4 regions of the Lysinibacillus sp. JNUCC-52 genome follow, and region 1 is predicted to be linked to each of the others. Evidence: riboswitches for the same ligand, from Rfam matches in the RefSeq annotation. Region 1 holds a riboswitch; each other region holds the start of a gene.
The links. Region 1 has a riboswitch for S-adenosylmethionine ahead of metK (methionine adenosyltransferase). Riboswitches for the same ligand answer to the same signal wherever they lie in the genome.
Positions count from the first base shown of each region.

Region 2: linked by a shared signal. The riboswitch ahead of JNUCC52_RS16275 (bifunctional homocysteine S-methyltransferase/methylenetetrahydrofolate reductase) and the one ahead of metK (methionine adenosyltransferase) in region 1 are both predicted to bind S-adenosylmethionine.
Region 3: linked by a shared signal. The riboswitch ahead of JNUCC52_RS18285 (methionine ABC transporter ATP-binding protein) and the one ahead of metK (methionine adenosyltransferase) in region 1 are both predicted to bind S-adenosylmethionine.
Region 4: linked by a shared signal. The riboswitch ahead of JNUCC52_RS11890 (O-acetylhomoserine aminocarboxypropyltransferase/cysteine synthase family protein) and the one ahead of metK (methionine adenosyltransferase) in region 1 are both predicted to bind S-adenosylmethionine.

Region 1 covers NZ_CP065546.1:3,828,626-3,834,194, reverse strand. Annotated here, with positions in the region: gene JNUCC52_RS19055 (alanine/glycine:cation symporter family protein) at 1-130, opposite strand, end outside; gene JNUCC52_RS19050 (alpha/beta hydrolase) at 260-1,066, opposite strand; gene JNUCC52_RS19045 (gamma carbonic anhydrase) at 1,202-1,714, shown strand; gene metK (methionine adenosyltransferase) at 2,007-3,203, opposite strand; SAM riboswitch class I at 3,458-3,576, opposite strand; gene pckA (phosphoenolpyruvate carboxykinase (ATP)) at 3,779-5,365, shown strand; gene JNUCC52_RS19030 (alpha/beta hydrolase) at 5,469-5,569, shown strand, end outside.
Region 2 covers NZ_CP065546.1:3,284,496-3,290,064, forward strand. Annotated here, with positions in the region: gene JNUCC52_RS16270 (protoporphyrinogen oxidase) at 248-1,636, shown strand; SAM riboswitch class I at 1,761-1,860, shown strand; gene JNUCC52_RS16275 (bifunctional homocysteine S-methyltransferase/methylenetetrahydrofolate reductase) at 1,950-3,797, shown strand; gene metH (methionine synthase) at 3,790-5,569, shown strand, end outside.
Region 3 covers NZ_CP065546.1:3,712,868-3,718,436, reverse strand. Annotated here, with positions in the region: gene JNUCC52_RS18300 (glycosyl hydrolase family 8) at 1-435, opposite strand, end outside; gene JNUCC52_RS18295 (MetQ/NlpA family ABC transporter substrate-binding protein) at 799-1,653, opposite strand; gene JNUCC52_RS18290 (methionine ABC transporter permease) at 1,716-2,384, opposite strand; gene JNUCC52_RS18285 (methionine ABC transporter ATP-binding protein) at 2,374-3,402, opposite strand; SAM riboswitch class I at 3,486-3,590, opposite strand; gene JNUCC52_RS18280 (thioredoxin family protein) at 3,646-3,957, opposite strand; gene JNUCC52_RS18275 (toprim domain-containing protein) at 3,971-4,312, opposite strand; gene gcvH (glycine cleavage system protein GcvH) at 4,570-4,950, opposite strand; gene JNUCC52_RS18265 (arsenate reductase family protein) at 5,032-5,385, opposite strand.
Region 4 covers NZ_CP065546.1:2,404,670-2,410,238, forward strand. Annotated here, with positions in the region: gene JNUCC52_RS11880 (homoserine dehydrogenase) at 1-448, opposite strand, end outside; gene JNUCC52_RS11885 (hypothetical protein) at 857-1,243, opposite strand; gene JNUCC52_RS11890 (O-acetylhomoserine aminocarboxypropyltransferase/cysteine synthase family protein) at 1,650-2,951, opposite strand; SAM riboswitch class I at 3,065-3,179, opposite strand; gene JNUCC52_RS11895 (glycerol-3-phosphate acyltransferase) at 3,337-3,978, shown strand; gene scpC (succinyl-CoA:acetate CoA-transferase ScpC) at 4,144-5,569, opposite strand, start outside.

The DNA of each region.
Region 1 (5,569 bases):
ACATATCCTTAATGAGTCTTACTTGTAGGAACCGTGTAATAATCGAAAAGAATAAACCAATCAATAAAATACCATAAATAAACCACGGTCCCCATAAAATACTGTTCAGAAAACTTACAATACCTTCCATTTTACCCCTCCCAAAATATGAATATTCTTACTTTAAGACATTATAGTATTACATTTTTCTGAAAATTACAACATTATTTTTAAGTTACTATACATCTTATTCAACAATATTTTTCGAAGGGGAAACATTCTATTGAATTATATATCCAATTCTACGCAAGGCATTATTAACAAAATCTCGGATATAGACAAAAATCTCTTCACGCTCTATTTCATGGAATAGATTATGGTAGCATTTTGCCCATTCCTTAAATTGGAATTCTGCAAACTCTTGCTGATGTAGCCAATTACGTGTTTGTCTCGTTTCCGTAATACTATCTTTTTCGCCAGTCATAATAAGCATAGGCGTATTCGGAAATTCTGCTTTAGGCATGACGGCTAAATTGCGCATCATTTGCTGGAGTTCGCGATACCACTTCACTGATATAACTGACTTAAAAGGAAACTCGTCCCTCATTTCCTCTCTGCCTTCAATACTGCGCGTTAATTTGTCAAAAGAAATATCGTGTGTCATTTTAACACTTGCCGTTAAAGCACTTAAGCTAGTTAATGCATTTGATAACTTACCAGGCTGTAGTTTCAAATGTAGCCAAGGCGAAGTTAAAACAATACCTGCACATTCATATTTTCTCTTATGCATTGTATGCAATAATAACGTTGCTCCTAGTCCATGCCCTATTAAAAACACTGGCAAATCATATGAAAAAGCATTTTCAATTAAATGCCTTGTATATTTGTTATACTCTTTAAAGTCCTCATCATGGACTCGTGATAGTTTTGCATTTGCCCCATGATTTGGTAAATCCCCCATGACTACGTGGAAGCCTTCCATTCTGAGTTTTTCAATAAGCCATGCGTACCAACGGTGATTTTCATAAGCACCGTGAACAATAGCAATCACAGCCTTCGCTTGTCCATCAGCTTCCCATTTCCACATTCACATAGTCCTCCTAATTAAATAGTTACACACTGATTATAACGAAATATTCTCGTCATTATAAAATTATATTTGCATAAAATTGCGCATTTGATACGATAATACTACATCAAAGAAAGAAAAGAGGCGTTTAGCATGATTTATCCGTTTAAAGACAAGACCCCTAATATCGATCCATCGGTTTTTATTGCTGACTATGCAACCGTTACTGGTGACGTAACGATTGGTGCCGAAACCACTATTTGGTTTAATACTGTTATTCGAGGCGATGTATCGCCAACAATAATTGGTAAACGAGTAAGCATCCAAGATCTTTGCTGTCTACATCAGAGTCCAAAATATCCATTAATAATCGAAGATGAAGTAACAGTTGGACACCAAGTAACTTTACATAGCTGTACAATTCGAAAAAATGCATTAATAGGTATGGGATCAATCGTGTTGGATGGGGCAGAGATAGGAGAAGGTGCTTTTATTGGTGCGGGTAGTCTTGTACCTCCAGGTAAAGTCATTCCTCCTAATTGCTTAGCATTAGGTCGTCCAGCAAAAGTCGTACGTGAATTAAATGCTGAAGATAAAGAAGACATGGAACGTATCGTTAGAGAATACGCCGAAAAAGGTCAATATTACAAATCTCTTCAAAAATAATGGATGCCCTAAATACGAGGGCTGCCGATATAGGCGTAGGTGCTCTTGTAAAAACACATTTATACAGGATAAAAAATAAATTCGCGATTTCCTTCCAACTGTAAACGGAAAGACGCGAATTTTTTTGCAATCATTTACGCCTATCCATAATTGCCGTCCAGATTTTTTGTATGCTTGACAAGCTCTTCAAAAATCTGTAACTTGCTTCAGCATTCAAACCCAACCTTTAAACGTGAGGTATGAATGCTGAAGCAAGTTAGAAAGGGGCCATGAAGTAGCCCCTTTCCATTGCTTATAGACCTGCTTTTTCTCTTAAAGCATCTGCCTTGTCCGTATTTTCCCAAGGCACATTTAAATCTGTACGGCCAAAGTGACCATAAGCTGCCGTTTGTTTATAAATTGGGCGACGTAGATCAAGCATTTTAATAATGCCTGCTGGACGTAGATCAAATAAATCGCGAACCCATTTTACGATATCGCTTTCGCTTACTTTTCCTGTACCAAATGTATCTACTGCGATTGATACGGGTTGTGCTACACCAATGGCATAAGCAAGTTGTACTTCAGCACGTTCTGCTAAACCTGCAGCAACAATGTTTTTAGCTACATAACGCGCTGCATATGCAGCAGAACGGTCCACTTTTGTAGCATCCTTACCAGAGAATGCTCCACCACCATGACGTGCATAGCCACCGTATGTATCAACGATGATTTTACGTCCTGTAAGACCAGCATCTCCTTTAGGTCCACCAATAACAAAACGACCTGTTGGGTTAATGAAATATTTTGTTTGAGCATCTAATAGCTCACTAGGTACTACAGGAGCTATTACTAACTCTTTTAAATCTGATTGAATTTGCTCTAATGTCGCTTCTTCATCATGCTGTGTTGAAATAACAATCGTATCGACACGGACTGGGATGTTGTGTTCATCATACTCAATTGTCACCTGTGTTTTACCGTCTGGACGTAAATATGCTAGTTCACCTGATTTACGAACTTCTGTTAAACGACGAGCTAATTTATGCGCTAAACTAATTGGTAAAGGCATTAATTCAGGTGTTTCGTTACAAGCGTAACCAAACATTAATCCTTGGTCACCTGCACCAATTGCTTCAATATCTGCATCAGTCATAGAACCTTCACGCGCTTCTAATGCTTGGTCTACACCTTGGGCAATGTCTGGTGATTGTTCACCAATTGCTACTAGTACTGCTAAGTTTTCAGCATCAAAGCCATATTTACCGCGTGTGTAGCCGATTTCTGCTACAGTATCACGCACGATACCTTTAATATCTACATAAGTAGAAGTAGTAATTTCTCCTGCTACTAGTACTAATCCTGTCGTTACAGTTGTTTCACACGCTACACGTGCATTTGGATCTTCTTTTAAAATGGCATCTAAAATGGCATCCGAAATTTGGTCACAAATTTTGTCAGGATGTCCTTCTGTTACACTCTCTGATGTAAACAATCGACGGTTTGTCATTTGGTTTTCCTCCTATTACTCTTACAAATAGCATTTGCGAAATTAATACGGTACTCATTACCCATGTCAAGTTCGCTCCTGAAGGATAGAACTTTCAAGCCGTTGTTGCTTTTAACATGAGGATTTCGAAAGATCCGTCATTATAATAAGGAAAGAATTGTATATACTTACCTTTACATTCATTATGAAAATAAAAAAAATCCTTTTCTCACGTCTTTACATGAGGAAAGGAATAATGACTTCGTAACCTTTCACTCTTATCGTTCAAGGGTTTTCCCCTTGCATCAGGTTGGCACCAGCGCATGTCGTGAAATAGTTCATGCAGGTTGCCGGGTTTCACAGGGCCTGACCCTCCACCAGCTCGGGATAAGAGTATCCGTTCAATTCCTCATCTTACGTAAAAGGTCGAACGTTGTCAATTATTTTATGACTTTTTGTTGAAAGTTATTTAAAACACGAAAATAATTTTTGAATTAGTATAGATTATTAAAGCAATTGTGTTATACTATTTTTGAAATTAAGAAAAACTCCCTCAAACTCAAGGGAATATTATAAAAAAGGATGGTATTTAATCGATGAATTCAGTAGAAATTGCAAACGAACTGAAGGAATTATTAAACGGTGGGAACATTAACGTTCAACTTTCAGTACCACAATTAGCGGAAAAAGCTACATCTCGTGGTGAGGCAATGTTAACAGTAGATGGCGCAGTTCGTGCAGAAACTGGCAAATACACTGGTCGTTCACCTAAAGATAAATATACGGTAGAAGAAGAAAGCACAAAAGATAAAATTGACTGGGGTAAAGTAAACCAACCAATTTCTTCGGAAGTGTTCGATAACTTATATGTAAAAGTAGTTAAATACTTAAAAGAACGTGACGAATTATTCGTATTCAAAGGTTTTGCTGGTGCTGACAAAGATTCACAATTAAGCATCCAAGTAATCAATGAATATGCTTGGCACAATCTTTTCGCCCATCAATTATTTATCCGTCCAACACAAGAAGAATTAGCTTCTCATGTTGCTGAATTCACAGTTATTTCAGCTCCTAACTTTAAAGCGGATCCAGCTATCGATGGTACATCTTCTGAAACTTTCATTATTGTATCACTTGAAAAGAAAATCATCCTAATCGGTGGTACTGAATATGCTGGTGAAATGAAAAAATCTATTTTCGGCATTATGAACTACCTACTACCACAACAAGGCATCCTATCAATGCACTGTTCAGCAAACGTAGGTGAAGCTGGCGATGTGGCATTATTCTTCGGTTTATCTGGTACTGGTAAAACAACTTTATCAGCTGACCCTGCCCGCAAATTAATCGGTGACGATGAGCACGGCTGGTCTGACAACGGCGTATTCAATATTGAAGGTGGTTGCTATGCAAAAACAATTAACCTTTCTGCTGAAAAAGAACCTGAAATCTATAACGCAATCCGCTTCGGTTCTGTTCTAGAAAACGTAGCTGTAGATCCTGAAACTCGTGTTTGTGACTACGATGATGTTTCATTAACAGAAAACACACGTGTTGCTTACCCAATCCAATTTATTGAAAATATTGTTGATCCATCTGTTGCAGGTCATCCAAAAACAATCGTCTTCTTAACTGCTGATGCATTTGGTGTGTTACCTCCAATCAGTAAATTAACAAAAGAACAAGCAATGTATCACTTCCTAAGTGGTTTCACTTCGAAGCTAGCAGGTACTGAACGTGGTGTAACAGAGCCAGAGCCAGTATTCTCTACATGTTTCGGTTCTCCATTCCTTCCACTTCCAGCAACTGTTTATGCTGAAATGTTAGGTCAAAAAATCGATGAGCATGGCGCACAAGTATTCCTTGTAAACACTGGCTGGACTGGTGGCGAATACGGTACAGGTAGCCGTATGAAGCTTTCATACACTCGTACAATGGTACGTGCTGCAATCGATGGCAAACTGAACAATGTTGAAACGACACAGGACGCTGTATTTGGCTTACACATCCCTACAGCAGTTGAAGGTGTACCTTCAGAAGTTCTTAACCCTCGCGATGCTTGGGCAGACAAAGCTGCTTATGATGTAAAAGCTGCAGAACTTGCTGGTTTATTCAATGATAACTTCAAGAAATTCTCAAACGTTTCTGAAGCAATCACTAAACTTGGTGGTCCATTAAAATAATAATGCGACTAAGGGAACGATTTATTCGTTCCCTTTTTTTTACCCATTTCTATAAAAAATAATCTTCAAATGTTCATTTTTTGGATAGTATTGGAGGATACATATGAAAAAAAAATACAAAATACTAGTTGGCATCCTAGTATCATTAGTCGTGTTGTTTATTGGAGCTGGATTTATTGCAGGCAATTACTTTTATAACTTGGC
Region 2 (5,569 bases), 540 kb from region 1:
GTCAGGCACACAAACAATTCCCGTCTCTGAGGTGTCAGGCACACAAACAATTCCCGTCTCTGAGGTGTATCTGAGGTGTTATCTGAGGTGTCAGGCACGCAAACAATTCGCCGTATCTGAGGTGCCAGGCACGCAAACAATTCCCCGTACTTTATTTTTGCTAAATTTGTAATGGGTTGAACGTAAATGTTTGCGAAAAAAGTTTATACTAATAGGAGATAAATAAAGAAATTAGGGGCGATTCTTCATGGAAACAATAGTTGTATTAGGTGGCGGAATTACTGGTTTATGTACGATGCATTATTTACAACGTCAAGTATTGGAGAAAAAAATAGATGTAAAACTAGTACTAGTTGAAAAAAATGCTTATTTAGGTGGAAAGCTTCACTCTGCGTATGACCAAGGTTTTATAATGGAAACGGGTGCTGATTCAATTGTTGCTCGGCATAAAGGGGTCATGGAGCTAGTGCAGGAGCTTAATTTTGAACAGGAGCTCGTGTACAACGAAACAGGGGTTTCTTATATCTATACAAATGACGAATTACATGCAATACCAGCAGATTCAACATTCGGTATCCCTATGAGCTTATCTTCTCTTGAAGCGAGTACACTTGTATCAGACGCTGGTAAGCAAATTGCATTACAGGACTTAACGATGCCAAATAAAGGATTTACTAAAGAAAGCTCAATAGGTGAGTTTTTAACGTATTACTTAGGAGAAGAGCTTGTACAAAATCAAATAGCACCAGTATTAGCAGGCGTATATTCTGGAGATCTACATCAACTTTCAATTGCTTCTACACTGCCGTACTTAATTGATTATAAAAATGATTACGGAAGCATCATTAAGGGGTTTGATGCAAATCGCGAACAATTTATGAAAGCTTCCAATAAAAAATTTATTTCGTTTAAAGAAGGCTTATCATCACTGATTGATCGCCTTGAAGAAACATTAACGGAAGTAGAAATTATTAAAGGTGTAGCAACAACAAGTGTAAAGAAACATGAAGGGCAATATACAATTACTTTGGCTAATAATAGAAAGCTTGAGGCTAATCACGTTGTATTAGCGCTACCGAATGATGCGGTGCAAAGCTTATTACAGGACCCATCATTGGATCGTTACTTTAAAGAGTTTACGACAGCTTCTGCCATAACAATTTACTTAGGCTTTGATGTACCAGATGCAGTGTTACCAGCAGATGGAACGGGTTTTATTGTATCGCATAATTCAAATGTGCAATGCAATGCGGCAACGTGGACAAGCCGAAAATGGAAGCATACATCTACTAATAGTAAATTACTTGTACGACTGTTTTATAAGAGCATTAATCCTGCGTACGAAAAATTACGAAAGATGACAGATGAAGAACTAGCAGCTGTCGCATTAGAAGATGTGAAGAAAAGTTTAGGTATTGATGAAAAGCCAACTGTTGTTAATGTTGCAAAGTGGATCGACCAAATGCCGAAATACGATTTAGCACATCATGAAGCATTGAAGGGCTTAACAGCTGAGCTTGCAGAAAAGTATCCCAATTTATCGATAGCAGGTTGCTCTTATTTTGGAGTAGGTATTGGTGCTTGTATTCAAAATGGTAAAAAAATAGGCGAAGAGCTTGCAGAAAAACTAGTATAGTAGTGAAATAAATACGAAAATAGGTATTTTTCTGGAGAAATCTCCTTTGTTAAGTGAAATAGTCTTGACTCTATCGCCTGTAAACGATATGATTCTTTTAATTATTTGAAAAATTCATACTACATTCTTATCGAGAGAAGCCGAGGGACTGGCCCAATGAAGCTTCAGCAACCAACTCATGTCAGGTGCTAAATCCAGAAGACCTTATTGGTCGAAGATGAGAAGGAAAAACAATTACGATTCGTTAAAGCCTTCTTTTTTGTAAAAGAAGGCTTTTTATATTTTGGGAAAAAGGAAAGTGAGGCTTACGTTTATGGGATTGCTAGAAAAGTTAAAAACACATGTGTTAACTGCAGATGGTGCTATTGGTACTGTTTTATATGGCTACGGCTTGGAGTACTGCCATGAAGAAATGAATGTACAGAAACCAGAATTAATTGAAAAAATTCATAGAGAATATATTGCTGCTGGTGCAGATGTAATTCAAACAAATACTTATGGGGCTAATGCTATTAAATTAGCACGCTACGGCTTAGAATCGCGAGTGCAGCAGTTTAATGAAGCAGCGATCACGATTGCTAAACGTGCTGCAGCAGATGGTGGACAATTTGTGTTAGGCACAATTGGGGGTATCCGCGGTATTCGTAAAAGTGATGCTACGTTAGAGGAAATTTTAACGACAGTTGAAGAGCAAGCTAATGTGTTACTTGCAGGCAATCCAGACGGCCTTTTACTTGAAACGTATTATGATTTCGAAGAGTTAAGCGCAACGTTGAAAATGTTACGTGCCAAAACAAAGCTACCAATTATTGCGCAGGTGTCAATGCATGAACCTGGCGTGTTACAAAATGGAATGGCATTAAATTATGCATTGCACGAGCTTGAGATGCTTGGTGCAGATGTAGTTGGCGTAAATTGCCGTTTAGGTCCGCATCATACCATTCAAGCATTCGAAGGTGTTGAACTTCCTGAAAAAGCATTTATGTCTGCCTATCCAAATGCATCATTGCTAGATTTAGAGGATGGGCGTGTCGTATATGAATCAGAAGCAGATTATTTTGGTCGAGCAGCGGTTGCACTAGTTGACCAAGGTGTTCGTTTAATAGGTGGCTGCTGTGGCACAACACCAAAGCACATTGCGGCAGCGAAAAAATATTTAGAAGAGTTAACACCTATTGAAGAAAAGTTAGCTAAGCCAGAAAAAGTGGAGATTGTACGAGAAGCAGAGCCTGCAACATATGAGCCGTTACTTGAAAAGGTGAAACGTGAGCGCTCAGTTATCGTGGAGTTAGATACACCAAGGCATTTAGAGATTGATGGCTTTATTCAAGGGGCGAAAAAATTATATGAAGCAGGCGCTGATGTAGTGATGATGGCAGATAACTCACTTGCATCGCCACGCATTAGTAATGTGGCAATGGGTGCGTTATTAAAGGAAACACATGGTGTTCGACCATTAACGCATATAACGTGTCGTGACCGTAATTTAATTGGATTACAGTCGCATTTGATGGGCTTAAATGCACTTGGTATTCATGATATTTTAGCAGTTACTGGAGATCCGACTAAGGTAGGCGACTTCCCTGGTGCAACAAGTGTTTATGATGTATCTTCTATGGAGCTAATCCAACTGATTAAACAGTTGAATGAAGGTATTTCATTTTCTGGAAAGCCACTTCGTAAAAAAGCAAACTTTTCTGTAGCGGCAGCATTTAATCCGAATGTCCGTGTGTTAGATCGAGCGGTAGCCCGTCTAGAGAAAAAAATTGAACATGGCGCCGATTACTTTATTTCTCAACCTGTTTATACGAAAGAGAAAATTATTGAAATTTATGAGGCGACGAAGCATTTAGATGCACCAATTTATATTGGGATTATGCCAGTAACAAGCTATAAGAGCGCTGAATTTTTACACCATGAAGTACCAGGTATTAAACTATCGGACGATGCACTGTCACGTATGAAGGCATGTGGTGAAGATAAAGAACGTTCAACATTAGAAGGGATTGCAATTGCTAAAGAGTTAGTGGAAGTAGCTGCAGAGTATTTCAATGGTATTTACTTAATTACACCGTTTTTACGCTATGATATGACGCTAGAGTTAATGAAATTTATAGAGCAATTGGATGAACAGAAAAAAGGGGTAAGTATAGATGGCTAAGCACTTGATTGAAGAGCAACTAGAGAAACGAATATTAATTCTTGATGGCGCAATGGGTACAATGCTTCAAAATGAAAACTTATCAGCAGAAGATTTTGGTGGCGAGGAGCTTGATGGATGTAACGAGAACCTTGTTTTAACGAGACCTGATGTGCTTGAAAAGGTTCACCGAAAATATTTAGAGGCTGGTGCGGATATTATTTGTACAAATACGTTTGGAGGTACGCCTCTTGTATTAAATGAATATAATCTTGGCTCTAAGGCGGAAGAAATTAATAAACGTGCGGTGGAAATTGCGCGCAAAGTAGTAGATGAGTTTTCTACTCCAGAATGGCCTCGCTTTGTAGCGGGGGCGATGGGGCCAACGACGAAAACATTATCAGTAACTGGCGGTATTACCTTTGATGAACTGGAAGAAAACTTTTATGTACAGGCAAAGGCGTTAATCGAAGCGGGTTCGGACGTACTGCTTCTTGAAACGAGTCAAGATATGCTCAATGTAAAAGCGGGGACGCTCGGGGTATCACGTGCATTTGAAGACACTGGGAAAGAACTACCTGTTATGATTTCTGGTACGATTGAGCCTATGGGCACAACGCTAGCGGGGCAAACGATTGATGCCTTTTACATATCAATTGAGCATATTAAGCCGTTATCTGTCGGCTTAAACTGTGCGACTGGTCCAGAATTTATGACAGATCATATTCGTTCGTTAGCAGAGCTTTCTACAGGCTATATTAGCTGTTATCCAAATGCTGGTTTGCCAGACGAGGAAGGATGCTATCATGAATCGCCAGAATCATTATCTCAAAAATTAAAAGGTTTTGCTGAAAAAGGCTGGCTAAATATTGTCGGGGGTTGTTGCGGAACAACGCCAGCGCATATTGCAGCCCTTCGAGAAGTGTTAAAGGATGAAAAGCCTCGTCAATTACCAGAAAGCACACATGGTCATGTGGTATCTGGTATTGAACCTTTAGTATATGATGATTCGATGCGACCACTATTTATTGGTGAGCGGACGAATGTAATTGGCTCTCGAAAATTTAAAAATTTAATCATTGACGAGAAATATGAGGAAGCTGCAGAAATCGCACGTGCACAAGTGAAAAACGGGGCACATGTTATTGATATTTGCTTAGCGAACCCAGACCGTGATGAATTAGCTGATATGCGTGGTTTTATGCAGGAAGTTGTAAAAAAAGTAAAAGTACCACTTGTAATTGACTCTACAGATGAGAAAGTAATTGAGGAAGCGCTGAAATTCTCACAAGGGAAAGCGATTATTAACTCTATTAATTTGGAGGATGGAGAAGAACGTTTTGACGCAGTTATGCCATTAGTGAAAAAATATGGTGGCTCTTTAGTTGTCGGTACAATTGATGAACAAGGGATGGCAGTAGATCGCCATCGTAAACTAGAAATTGCCGAGCGTTCTTATCAATTATTAACAGAGAAATGGGGCTTAGCACCAGAGGATATTATTTTTGATCCGCTTATGTTCCCAGTTGGTACAGGTGATGAACAATATATAGGCTCAGCACTCGAAACAATCGAGGGTATTCGTCTTATTAAAGAAAAAATGCCTCGCACGTTAACGGTTCTCGGTGTAAGTAATATTTCCTTCGGCTTACCACCAGTTGGGCGTGAAGTATTGAATGCCGTCTATTTATATCACTGTACACAGGCGGGCTTAGATTATGCGATTGTTAACACGGAGAAGTTAGAGCGTTATGCATCGATTCCTGAAGAGGAAATTAAGCTTGCAAATGACC
Region 3 (5,569 bases), 120 kb from region 1:
ATATTGTCGCATCTTTAAAAGTGCAGAAGGCATAATATAACTTAATGTAATTGTGTTCGCTTTCTTATGTGTATGAACGTCAACAAAATCTACAAACGTACCTTTTTGCATTCCATACTTTACAATGTTTTTACCAATGGTCTTCCCTAACGAAATATAACGCTCATCATTCCACTTTTCACCTGCATCAAATAGCGCTCGCATAATTCTCAAATCATCAATCAGCGCATTAACAGTAGCTTGTTTTTTACCATCAATTCGCCATACTATAAATTTCTTCTCTAAAAAATAATGATTAATCACCTCAAACTGCTCATCAAAGCGAGCTTGATCATCTTTTTCTAGTAAATAGGTCAACCATAAACCGACAGATTCAGATAAAAACACATCTTTTTGTTGCGTTAAATCAGTACGTAATAAGTTATCTTTTGTCATTAATTCCTCAATAACAAATTGTTCTGTTGATGAAATTGGTTCCTTAGTTACTTTAGTTACTTCTTCTTTCCCTTGAGAGCAGCCTATTAAAACGATAGAAAGGAAAAATATAACTAAAATACCACAATAAAAATTTTTTAATATAGGATTTCACCTCCACTAGGACTAAGTACCAAAATCCTTCAGTATGATTAGCGAATTATATTATAACAGTAATCATATTAAATGAATCTAAACAAATTCTAAACAGTTTAGGAAAAATAATAGAATTTAATTATTGGATTTCACACCATTATTTATCTTTCCCTAAAAAAATAGTACAAACCATTTTCATGGCTTGTACTATTTTTTAATATATAGATATTATTTAACGGGTACTACTGCACCTTTCCACTCCTTCAAGATGAAGTCTTGGATTTCTTCAGATTTTAATACTTCTAATAATTTTTTAATTTCTGGTTTATTTTCATCACCAGCACGAACTGCAATAATATTTACATATGGAGATTCTTTATCTTCTAAAGCAATTGCATCTTCAATTGGGTTTAGTCCATTATCAATTGCATAGTTAGAGTTAATAAGTACTGCATCGCCTTCTTCGTTTTCAAACATTTGCACAAGTAGCTCTGGTGCAGTATTTGCATCGAATTTAAAGTCTTTTGGATTATCTACAATATCTTTAATTTCTGCTGCTGTTTTGTCGATACCATCTTTTAATTTAATTAAGCCTTTTGCTTCTAATAGTGACAACATACGGCCATGGTCTGAAACTGAGTTCGATAATAAAATTGTTGCACCTTTAGGAAGGTCTTCAAGTGATTTATATTTTTTAGAGTAAATACCGATTGGCTCGATATGTACGCCACCTGCATTTACAAAATCATAGCCATTATCTTTAATTTGTAATTCAAGATAAGGAATATGTTGGAAATAGTTTGCATCAATAGTTTTTGACTCTAAATCTTGGTTAGGTAATACATAATCTTGGTACGTCTCGATTTTTAAATCAATACCTTCTTTTGCTAAAATCGGTTTTGCTTGTTCTAAAATAACTGCGTGAGGTGTGTTAGAAGCACCAATTTTTAATGTTACTTTATCTTCAGTTTTTGCACTGTCATCTCCAGTTGTTGATCCTGCTTCGTCTTTGTTACCAGCACCACATGCTGCTAAAGCCAATACAAGTACTGATAAAAATAATCCTGCTAATAACTTCTTCATTTGTATACACTCCCTTTATTTGTTCAAACAATATGTTAGCGGTAAATACCGGTTTAACCTTTTTAACGTTTGTCTGTTTTCGTTGTAATCATATCGCCAATCCATTGAATGATAAATACGACTACTAAGATCAAAATAGTTGCCATTAATGTCACATCTTGGCGATTACGTTGGAAGCCATCTAAAAAGGCTAAGTTTCCTAGACCGCCAGCACCAATAATACCAGCCATTGCCGTATATCCAACAAGTGCTACAGCCGTTACAGTAATCCCAGAAATAAGTGCTGGTAATGATTCTGGAATTAGAACCTTCCATATAATCGTGGACGTTTTAGCCCCCATCGAGCGTGCTGCTTCAACAACACCTTTATCAATTTCACGTAATGCAATTAGTACCATTCGTGCATAGAATGGGGCAGCACCAATAATAAGTGCTGGTAGGGCTGCATTTGCTCCTCGGATTGTCCCAAGTAAAAACTTCGTAAATGGAATAAGTAAAATAATTAACACGATAAATGGTATCGAACGGAATATATTAACGACCGATCCTGTTAAAAAGTTAACAATTTTATTGGCCCATAACTGGTTTGGACTCGTTAAAAAGAGGATTATGCCAATGGCTAAACCAAGTATAAATGTTACGACTGTAGATAGAGTGGTCATATAAAGTGTTTCATATGTGGCTGTCCACATTTTTTCCCAGTCGACATTCGGAAAGAGACTAGTTAGCATTTGCAATCACCTCCGTTTGTACTTCAACTGTATTTAAATAATTTAATGCAGCTGCTACATTTGTCTCTGTACCATCAATTTGTACAATAAGAGTACCGTATGCACCATTTTTCGTTTGCGAGATATTACCATGGACAATGCTAACTTCTACATCAAACTGTTTTACTAAATGTGATATAACTGGCTGCTCTGTTTTTTCACCAACAAATACAAGCTTAACAAGGTGTCCTGTTGGATAGTTCATTCTAAGCTGTGCAACTGTCTCCTGCGTTTCCTTCGTATCGGTAATTTGTGATACGAATTTTTTAGTGATCGCTGCTTGTGGTGCTTGGAACACTTGTAGTACTTCACCACGTTCAACAATTTCTCCAGCTTCCATTACCGCTACACGATGACAGATTTTGCGAATAACATGCATTTCATGAGTAATTAATACGATTGTTAAGCCTAATCGTTCGTTTATATCGACAAGCAAATCAAGAATTGCATCCGTTGTTTCTGGATCCAGTGCTGATGTAGCTTCATCACATAACAGCACTTCAGGATTATTGGCAAGTGCTCGTGCTATGCCAACACGTTGCTTTTGACCACCTGACAGTTGTGATGGAAACGATTTGTCACGACCTTCTAAACCAACAAGTGCAATAAGTTCTTTCACACGTGCGTCTCGCTCACTTTTAGCTACACCTGCAATTTCAAGTGGAAATGCAATGTTTTCTGCAACTGTTCTTGACCAAAGTAAGTTAAAATGTTGGAAAATCATACTTACCTTTTGTCTAGCATCACGCAACTTTTGACCCTTAATAGATGAAAATTCTTGGTTATTCACCTTCACCGAACCAGTTGTCGGCTTTTCTAAACCGTTTAATAAACGAATCATCGTACTTTTACCAGCGCCACTATAGCCAATAATGCCAAAAATTTCACCTTTGTTAATTGTAAGATTAACATCTTTAACAGCAGTTAATTCGCCATTTGCGGTTTTGTATTTCTTCGTAATATTTTGAAGCTGTATCATAGCGAAACTCCTTTTCTCATATAGAAAACCCCTTCACTCACAGACAAGTAGAAGGGGTCACGTACTTTATACGCTAAACCGTTCTCTCATCTTTCAAAGAAAAATCTTTGAGTGATTTGGCACCTTTTCACATTTGTGATGGTTGCCGGGCTTCATAGGGCACTTCCCTCCGCCGCTCTTTATAAGAGTTCGATATATTTAATAGTTTTTAATATAGTTGTTACTTTACCATGCTAGCAAAGTTCAGTCAATTGGTTTTTTTAACAATTCGTATAAAAAAGGTACGGATTGAAATGCATAAACCTTTTCTCTAACTGATCCACCATCACTAACGAGTAAACACGGTACACTTTCGATTTGAAAATCATAAGCTATTTGCTCTAAAAAATTAATATTTGCCTTGCCTAATTTTAACTGTGGCAATAATTGTTCTATGATATCCATCATTTTAGATGCAACTGCACACGTTCCGCACATCGGTGTATATAAATAAAAGGCAGTTTTTTCACCAGATTTTACTGCTGTTTCCCACTGCTCTTTTGACCATTCTTCCATTTTTCAACCAACCTTACAAAATATATTCATTATGGATGGAAAAATGCGCACGCAATAAAATCATTGCAAGCACTTTCCTCGGTGTAGTTTCTACTTCTTTATAAGTAGGCATCGTTCGCAAATGCTCTGCTTCAGGATAATGTCTGTCCATCAATGCTCGTAATTTATCTCCAGATGCATCTGCATCAAAAAATGTATAGAGCTCATAGCCCTCATATGGGTCGAGTAATTCTTCTAATTGATGCACACCAATTGTACCATTTGTACAAAGTATTGTAACATCTTCACTCAAAATAGGTTCTATTTGAAGCTTATCCGAACGGCCTTCCACAATTAAACATTTCCCTTCGAACATCACGCCACCCCCATTTAGCAGTTATCTACGACAACAATTTATTGCAATTATAGGATTCCACACTATGCATAGATCTACACGTTAACAATATTTTCTATATGTCACTTTGCAATTTGGATAACATTTTATGTGAGTTACTTGGACTTTCATTTACTTGAAGAGTCACGCTTTGTACAGCTCAAAAAACAATTGCATACCTGTGTTATATAATAAAAAACGCCGGTATGTACTCCGACGTTTTTCTATTATAGGCTTGATTATTCTGCAATCATTTCTTCGTATTGTTCTGCAGTCATAAGGTTTTCAAGCTCTGAAGCATCAGCAGGCTCTACAACGATCATCCATGCTTTTTCATATGGTGATTCGTTTACGAATTCTGGGCTATCTTCTAGATCTGCATTTACTTCCACTACAGTACCTGAAATCGGTGCGTATAATTCAGAAACAGTTTTTACTGATTCTACGCTGCCAAATGGATCATCAGTTTTAATTTCGTCGCCAACTTGTGGAAGCTCAACGAAAACGATGTCTCCTAATTCAGATTGTGCAAAATGCGAAATACCGATACGTACTTTACCATCTTCTAATTTTACCCATTCGTGTTCTTCAGAGTAACGTAAGTCTTTAGGTGTGCTCATGCCAAAAACCCCTCCATAAATATGTAATATATTCACTTTCAGTGTGCCATACTTCTTTCATAAAAACAAGGATTAAAGCTGTTATTTCCACGCTTGTTCAAAATCTGATTCTTTAAATCCTAACGTTACTTTTTTTCCATCAGTAACGATTGGTCGCTTAATTAACATACCATCAGAAGCAAGTAGTGTGAGCTGTTCATCTTCCGACATTTCCGCCAGTTTATCCTTCAACCCAAGTTCGCGATATTTCATGCCAGATGTGTTGAAAAATTTCTTTAATGGCTGCCCGCTAGCCTGCCAATAACTTTTAATTTGCTCTTTCGTAGGTGCTTGTTCAACAATGTGTACCTCTTCGTATGAAACGCCATTGTCGTTTAACCACTTCTGTGCTTTTTTACAAGTTGTACATTTAGGATAATGGATAAGTTGAATCATATTTATAGGCTCCTCTGCTATCATTTCCTGTAGTATACCATCATAACTAGTATGAGCCAAAAAGAAACATTTATTGGTTAATTTCATAATTGTTTGCGTGCCTGTCACTTTGGCTTAAATTGTTTGCGTGCCTGTCACTTTAGTGTGGGCAACTGGCATTCTGTCTGCTCCTATTTCGTAAAAT
Region 4 (5,569 bases), 1.4 Mb from region 1:
CATCATTTACAAGCAAAATATTTTTCATCGTTTTAATAACAGGTACACCGCCTGCCGTTGTTGCTTCAAAGCCCACGAATACACCATTTGACTTTGCAAGCTCTTGTAACTCTAAGCCACGTTTTGCAAACATCACTTTGTTTGCTGTAATTACATGACACTTATGTTCAACAGCACGCTTTAAATAACTAAACGCTGGTTCTTCATTAACAATTGCTTCAAATACAACTTGCATGCCAGGCTCCGCTAAAACCTCATCCATACTTGTTGTTAATAAATGAGCAGTACCTGGAACACGTTCACGACTCGTATCTGTTACTAATATTTTGGCTACTTCCAATTCAATGCCTAATTTCCGTTTTAGTTCTTCACGCTTTTCATTCAATATATGATAGATACCTTGACCTACTGTTCCAAATCCTAAAATCGCTGCCTTTATAGTTGCCATACCTGTTATTCCCTCCAACGTACATTTCTCCAGTTTTATATATATATATAAAGTCTGTGCCTACAAGCACATATTCAAATAATTCAAAATTTAACTTAAAGAAAATTGTAACGCAAATAAATACATTGCACAAGAAAAATCTTTCTAGGAAGGACAATTGTTTTCCCTAGGCGTGCAAAAGAAATCGGTTTCATTGCCTTTATTATACGTTTTTTTATTAAAACTATAATTTTTGAACAAATCTTGACGATAAAATGAAATGTCTTTCTTCTATTATATATGTACGAAGATACCCTTTATAGAATAAGCTATTTTTGAAAAGTAGTAATTAATTCGACAAGTAAACTGCACAATAAAAAACTCATTCCCTATAGCAGTAGAGAATGAGCTAAAAAATATAAGGGAAAGTTAACTTGCTTGTAAGAATAATCGATAACGATATTGAGCTAAAGCTAATCGCACTAGCGTTACTTCTTCTTGTGTAAAGTTCGGTATTGCATATGTGCGTTCAATTAATTGAAACGATCCGTATTTTAAATAATATTCTGTCGCTGGTAGTGCGATATGGCTTGTACCGTAACCTTCATACTCTTCAAAAACTTCTTTGACTATATAGCCCTTTTCTTTAGCATATACAATTTCTTCAAAAGCACTATGTCCAAAAGTTTGTTGCCATTTTGTTTCAACTGTCGAAAGTATGTTTTGAATGGATTTGTTGTTCACAAAATGATGACTTTCATTTAATTCATAAATAATATAAGCTGTTACATTTTGTGCACGATAAACATTTCCCATTTTCAACACTCCTTATCGATCAGTTTTTTAAGTGAGAGTAGCTACTGGCTATGTAGCTACCCTCTATATATATATTCAAAAGTGGGGGAGCACTTATGAAAACAAATTGATTGTTCTACCGCCTAAAAATTTACGGCATTTAGAATTACGTAACATCGACACTTTTAATTTTTGTTCTAGGTTGGTAGCCATTCGAACATGTAACTTAATCCCTAGTATATAGCATGGTTTTAATTAAGTCAATAATACTTATAAAAATACTAGGTATTAAATATAGGAAATTTCAGAAAACTTACCGAATGAGGTAACGATTGATGTAGCAACGTTATACGCATTACCAAATGAGGCATTTCGAATGAGAAAATACGTTAACGCTACGACAGGAATCTAGTTTTATTAATTTAAGTTATGCTTCTACTTTTTGTGTAGCTGCTGTTACTTGTGCAATTGCTTGCTCTAGGTCTGCAATAATATCCTCAACTGCCTCTAAACCGATTGATAAGCGAATGAGCGACTCGGATACGCCAGTTTGGATTAATTCCTCAGCAGATAGTTGCTGATGTGTTGTTGATGCTGGATGAATAATTAATGATTTTGCATCTCCAACGTTTGCTACGTGTGAGAATAATTTTACGCTGTCTATTAGCTGACGCCCTGCTTCTCGTCCACCTTTTATGCCAAATGTAAGCACTGAACCGAAGCCATTTTTCAAGTATTTTTTTGCTAAATCATGCGAAGCAAAATCCTCAAATCCATTATAATTCACATATTCCACAGATGGGTGGTTACGTAAATATTCAGCGACTGCTAATGCATTTTCATTATGTTTAGGAATACGCAAATGAAGCGTTTCTAAACCTTGTAGTAAGTTAAAGGCAGCATCAGCACTTAATGTTGGACCAAAATCTCGTAGTAATTGCACGCGCAGTTTTGTGGCAAATGCAGCCGCTGCTGTATCAATACCATATCTTAATCCATGATAAGAAGTGTCTGGCTCTGTAAATCTAGGGAATCTTCCTTGTGTCCAATCAAATTTCCCCGCATCTACAACTACGCCACCTAAAGTTGTTCCATGTCCACCAATCCATTTTGTCGCGGAGTGAACAACGATATCTGCACCAAAGTCAATTGGCGTTGCGCCGTATGGTGAGGCAAATGTGCTATCGATAATTAAAGGCAGTCCATTTTCATGCGCAATATTTGCTACTGCTTCTACATCTAAAACCTTTAAGCTTGGATTGCCGTAAATTTCAGCGAACACCGCTTTTGTGTTTTCATTGATCGCAGATCGGAAGTTCTCAGGATTTGTTTCATCTACGAAAATTGTTTTAATACCGTAGTTTGGTAGTGTATTTGCTAATAAGTTATATGTTCCTCCGTATAAAGAGCTTGCTGCTACAATTTCATCCCCTGCTCCTGCAAGATTTAAAATTGAAAATGCGATAGCTGCTGCACCTGATGAAAGTGCTACTGCTGCTGTCCCGCCTTCCAATAATGCGACGCGTTTTTCAAAAACATCTACAGTTGGGTTTGTAATACGTGTGTAAATATTGCCCGCTTCTTCTAATGCAAAAAGACGTTGCGCATGAGCAGTGTCTTTAAATACGAAAGCTGTTGAACGATACACTGGTACAGTTCGGGAGCCTGTTACTGGGTCAGGCTCTTGACCACCGTGTAATAGTAATGTTTCTGGTTTGAAATTCGACATATTTTCTTCCTCCTTAATGGTTTTACGATGGTACCGGAGATGAGGAGGATTTATGTGTAGAAAACAAAAACCCTCTTCAGTTAAGAAGAGGGTTGCGGTTGCAAGTTTTCCTCCCCTTATCTGCCAGATCCAAGTAAGAATCTGTAGGAATTAGCACCTTAGCAAGTTCGTCACTCACTGGTTGCCGGGCATCGTAGGGCCTATTCCCTCCGCCGCTCTTGATAAGAGTATGTGATTCAATTTCCATCGTTGTTACACAGTATAAACATAGACTTTTTTTCTGTCAACAGTAAAATTTATTTTTTTCTGAAACTTCTGTCTGCTAATTTACGTAATAAGAGCACATACACTATATAAAGAATATAAAATGAAAGGAGCATTTTTTATGGAAAAAGCCATGGTATTTTTTATTATTATAATAATTGGTTATTTCATTGGCTGTATTCACGGCTCTAAAGTGGCACAATTTCTATCAGGTGTAGATTTAAAAAAGACTGGTCATGGCAATGCTGGTGCTTCAAATGCAACGCTGTCTCTTGGCTGGAAATACGGCATATTAGTGGCCCTAATTGATATTGGTAAAGGCGTTGGTGCTATTCTCTGTGCTATTTACTACTTATCTTCTAATGCATCACAATTCACTGAAGTACAAATGTGGCTCTTAATCTATACAATGGCTGCTAGTGTTATTTTAGGGCATAACTTCCCTTTCCATATGGGCTTCAAAGGTGGCAAAGGAACTGCCTCCATTATCGGAATTTTACTTGCCGTCGATTGGAAAATTGCATTATGTGCACTTATCTTATTTGTGATTTTATCTTTAGCAACAAACTATTTAATTGTCGGTGTGTTAGAATTTTATATTGTATTTTGTACAGCTACCTATTTATGGATACCTGGCCTCGGCCCAACGATCATTTCTATTCTCCTTTTATGCATAGCGTTCATCTTGCATATCGAAAATATTAAAAGACTATTCAACGGAACGGAACCGAAAGTAACATCTGCCTTTAAAAAAGCCGCATAAAGCAAGTGATTGAGCCTAAGCGATAACTGCTACAGTTAGCACAAAACACAGGCGTAACTGGCGGTGAAACAGCGAGGTAGCGGCTTACGATCTCGTAGGAAAACAATCGCATAGCAAAAAAGTGTTAGATTGATGGCAGTCAATCTAACACTTTTTTTAAATATATTATTTAGCAAATGATGGGTCTAGCATTGTACCATTCTTTGCTAAATTCACATGCCAAGAAAGTGCTTTTTCTAAATCATGCGGTGTATGGTGACCACCTGTTGCTTCATTAGCGTCATTAAAGTACGCCCATAATTGCTCTTTATAATCAGGATGCGCACAGTTTTCAATGATTAGGCCAACACGCTCTTTAGGTGCTAAACCTCTTAAGTCTGCAACTCCTTGCTCTGTTACAATAATATCTACATCATGTTCTGTATGATCTACATGTGAAACCATAGGAACGATACTAGAAATTTTCCCGCCTTTTGCATACGATTTTGTTACGAAAATACCTAATCGTGCATTACGAGCAAAATCACCAGAGCCTCCAATACCATTCATCATCTTTGTACCAGAAACATGAGTCGAATTCACATTACCGTAAATATCCAATTCAAGCGCTGTATTTACAGATATTAAGCCGAGTCGACGAATAATTTCTGGGTGATTAGAAATTTCCTGTGGTCGTAATACTAATTTATCTGCATATTTTTCAAAATTCCCGTAAACCTGGTTTCCTACTTTCTCAGATAGGGTAATAGAAGTAGCAGATGCAAAGCTTACTTTTCCAGCATCCATTAATTCAAATACTGCATCCTGTAGCACTTCCGAATAAACTTCTAAATTTTCAAACTCGGAATCTTTGAAACCTAACAAGACAGCATTCGCCACCGAACCTACACCTGATTGTAGTGGACGTAAACTTGTCGTTAAACGACCTACTTTTATTTCTTCTCTTAAGAAATTCAATAGATGATTTGCCATAATATCTGTTTCTTCATCAGCAGGAACAATCATTGATGGCGCATCTAAAATATCTGAAATAACAATACCTTTAACTTTATCTAAATTTAGTGGAATCCCTATTGTACCAAGACGATCTGACACATTTAGCATTGGAATTGGATCACGTTTACCTTGTGGTCCTGGAACAAAAATATCATGCACACCTTCTAATGCATCCAGCTGTGCTATGTTTAGCTCGATGATAATTTGATCTGCTTCTTGTACGAAAATCGGAGAGTTACCAACTGAAGTTGTAGGAATTAATAAGCCATCTTCTGTAATAGCAGCAGCTTCAATAATAGCAAAGTCTATCGGACCAATGATGCCCTGACGTACTAATTCAGCATTGTGTGATAGGTGGGCATCAACATACGTAACTTCTCCACTATTAATCATGTTTCGAATGCCTGCGTCTCCTTGGAAAGGTCCACGCTTGCGAATAACACCCGCTTCTGCTAAGTATTGGTCAACTTCTGGTCCAAGTGATGCACCTGTATATACATCCACCTTGAAACTTTCTGTTTTTGCTTTCTCAACAAGTGCAAGCGGTACCACTTTTACGTCACCTGCACGTGTAAATCCGCTCATGCCAAGTACC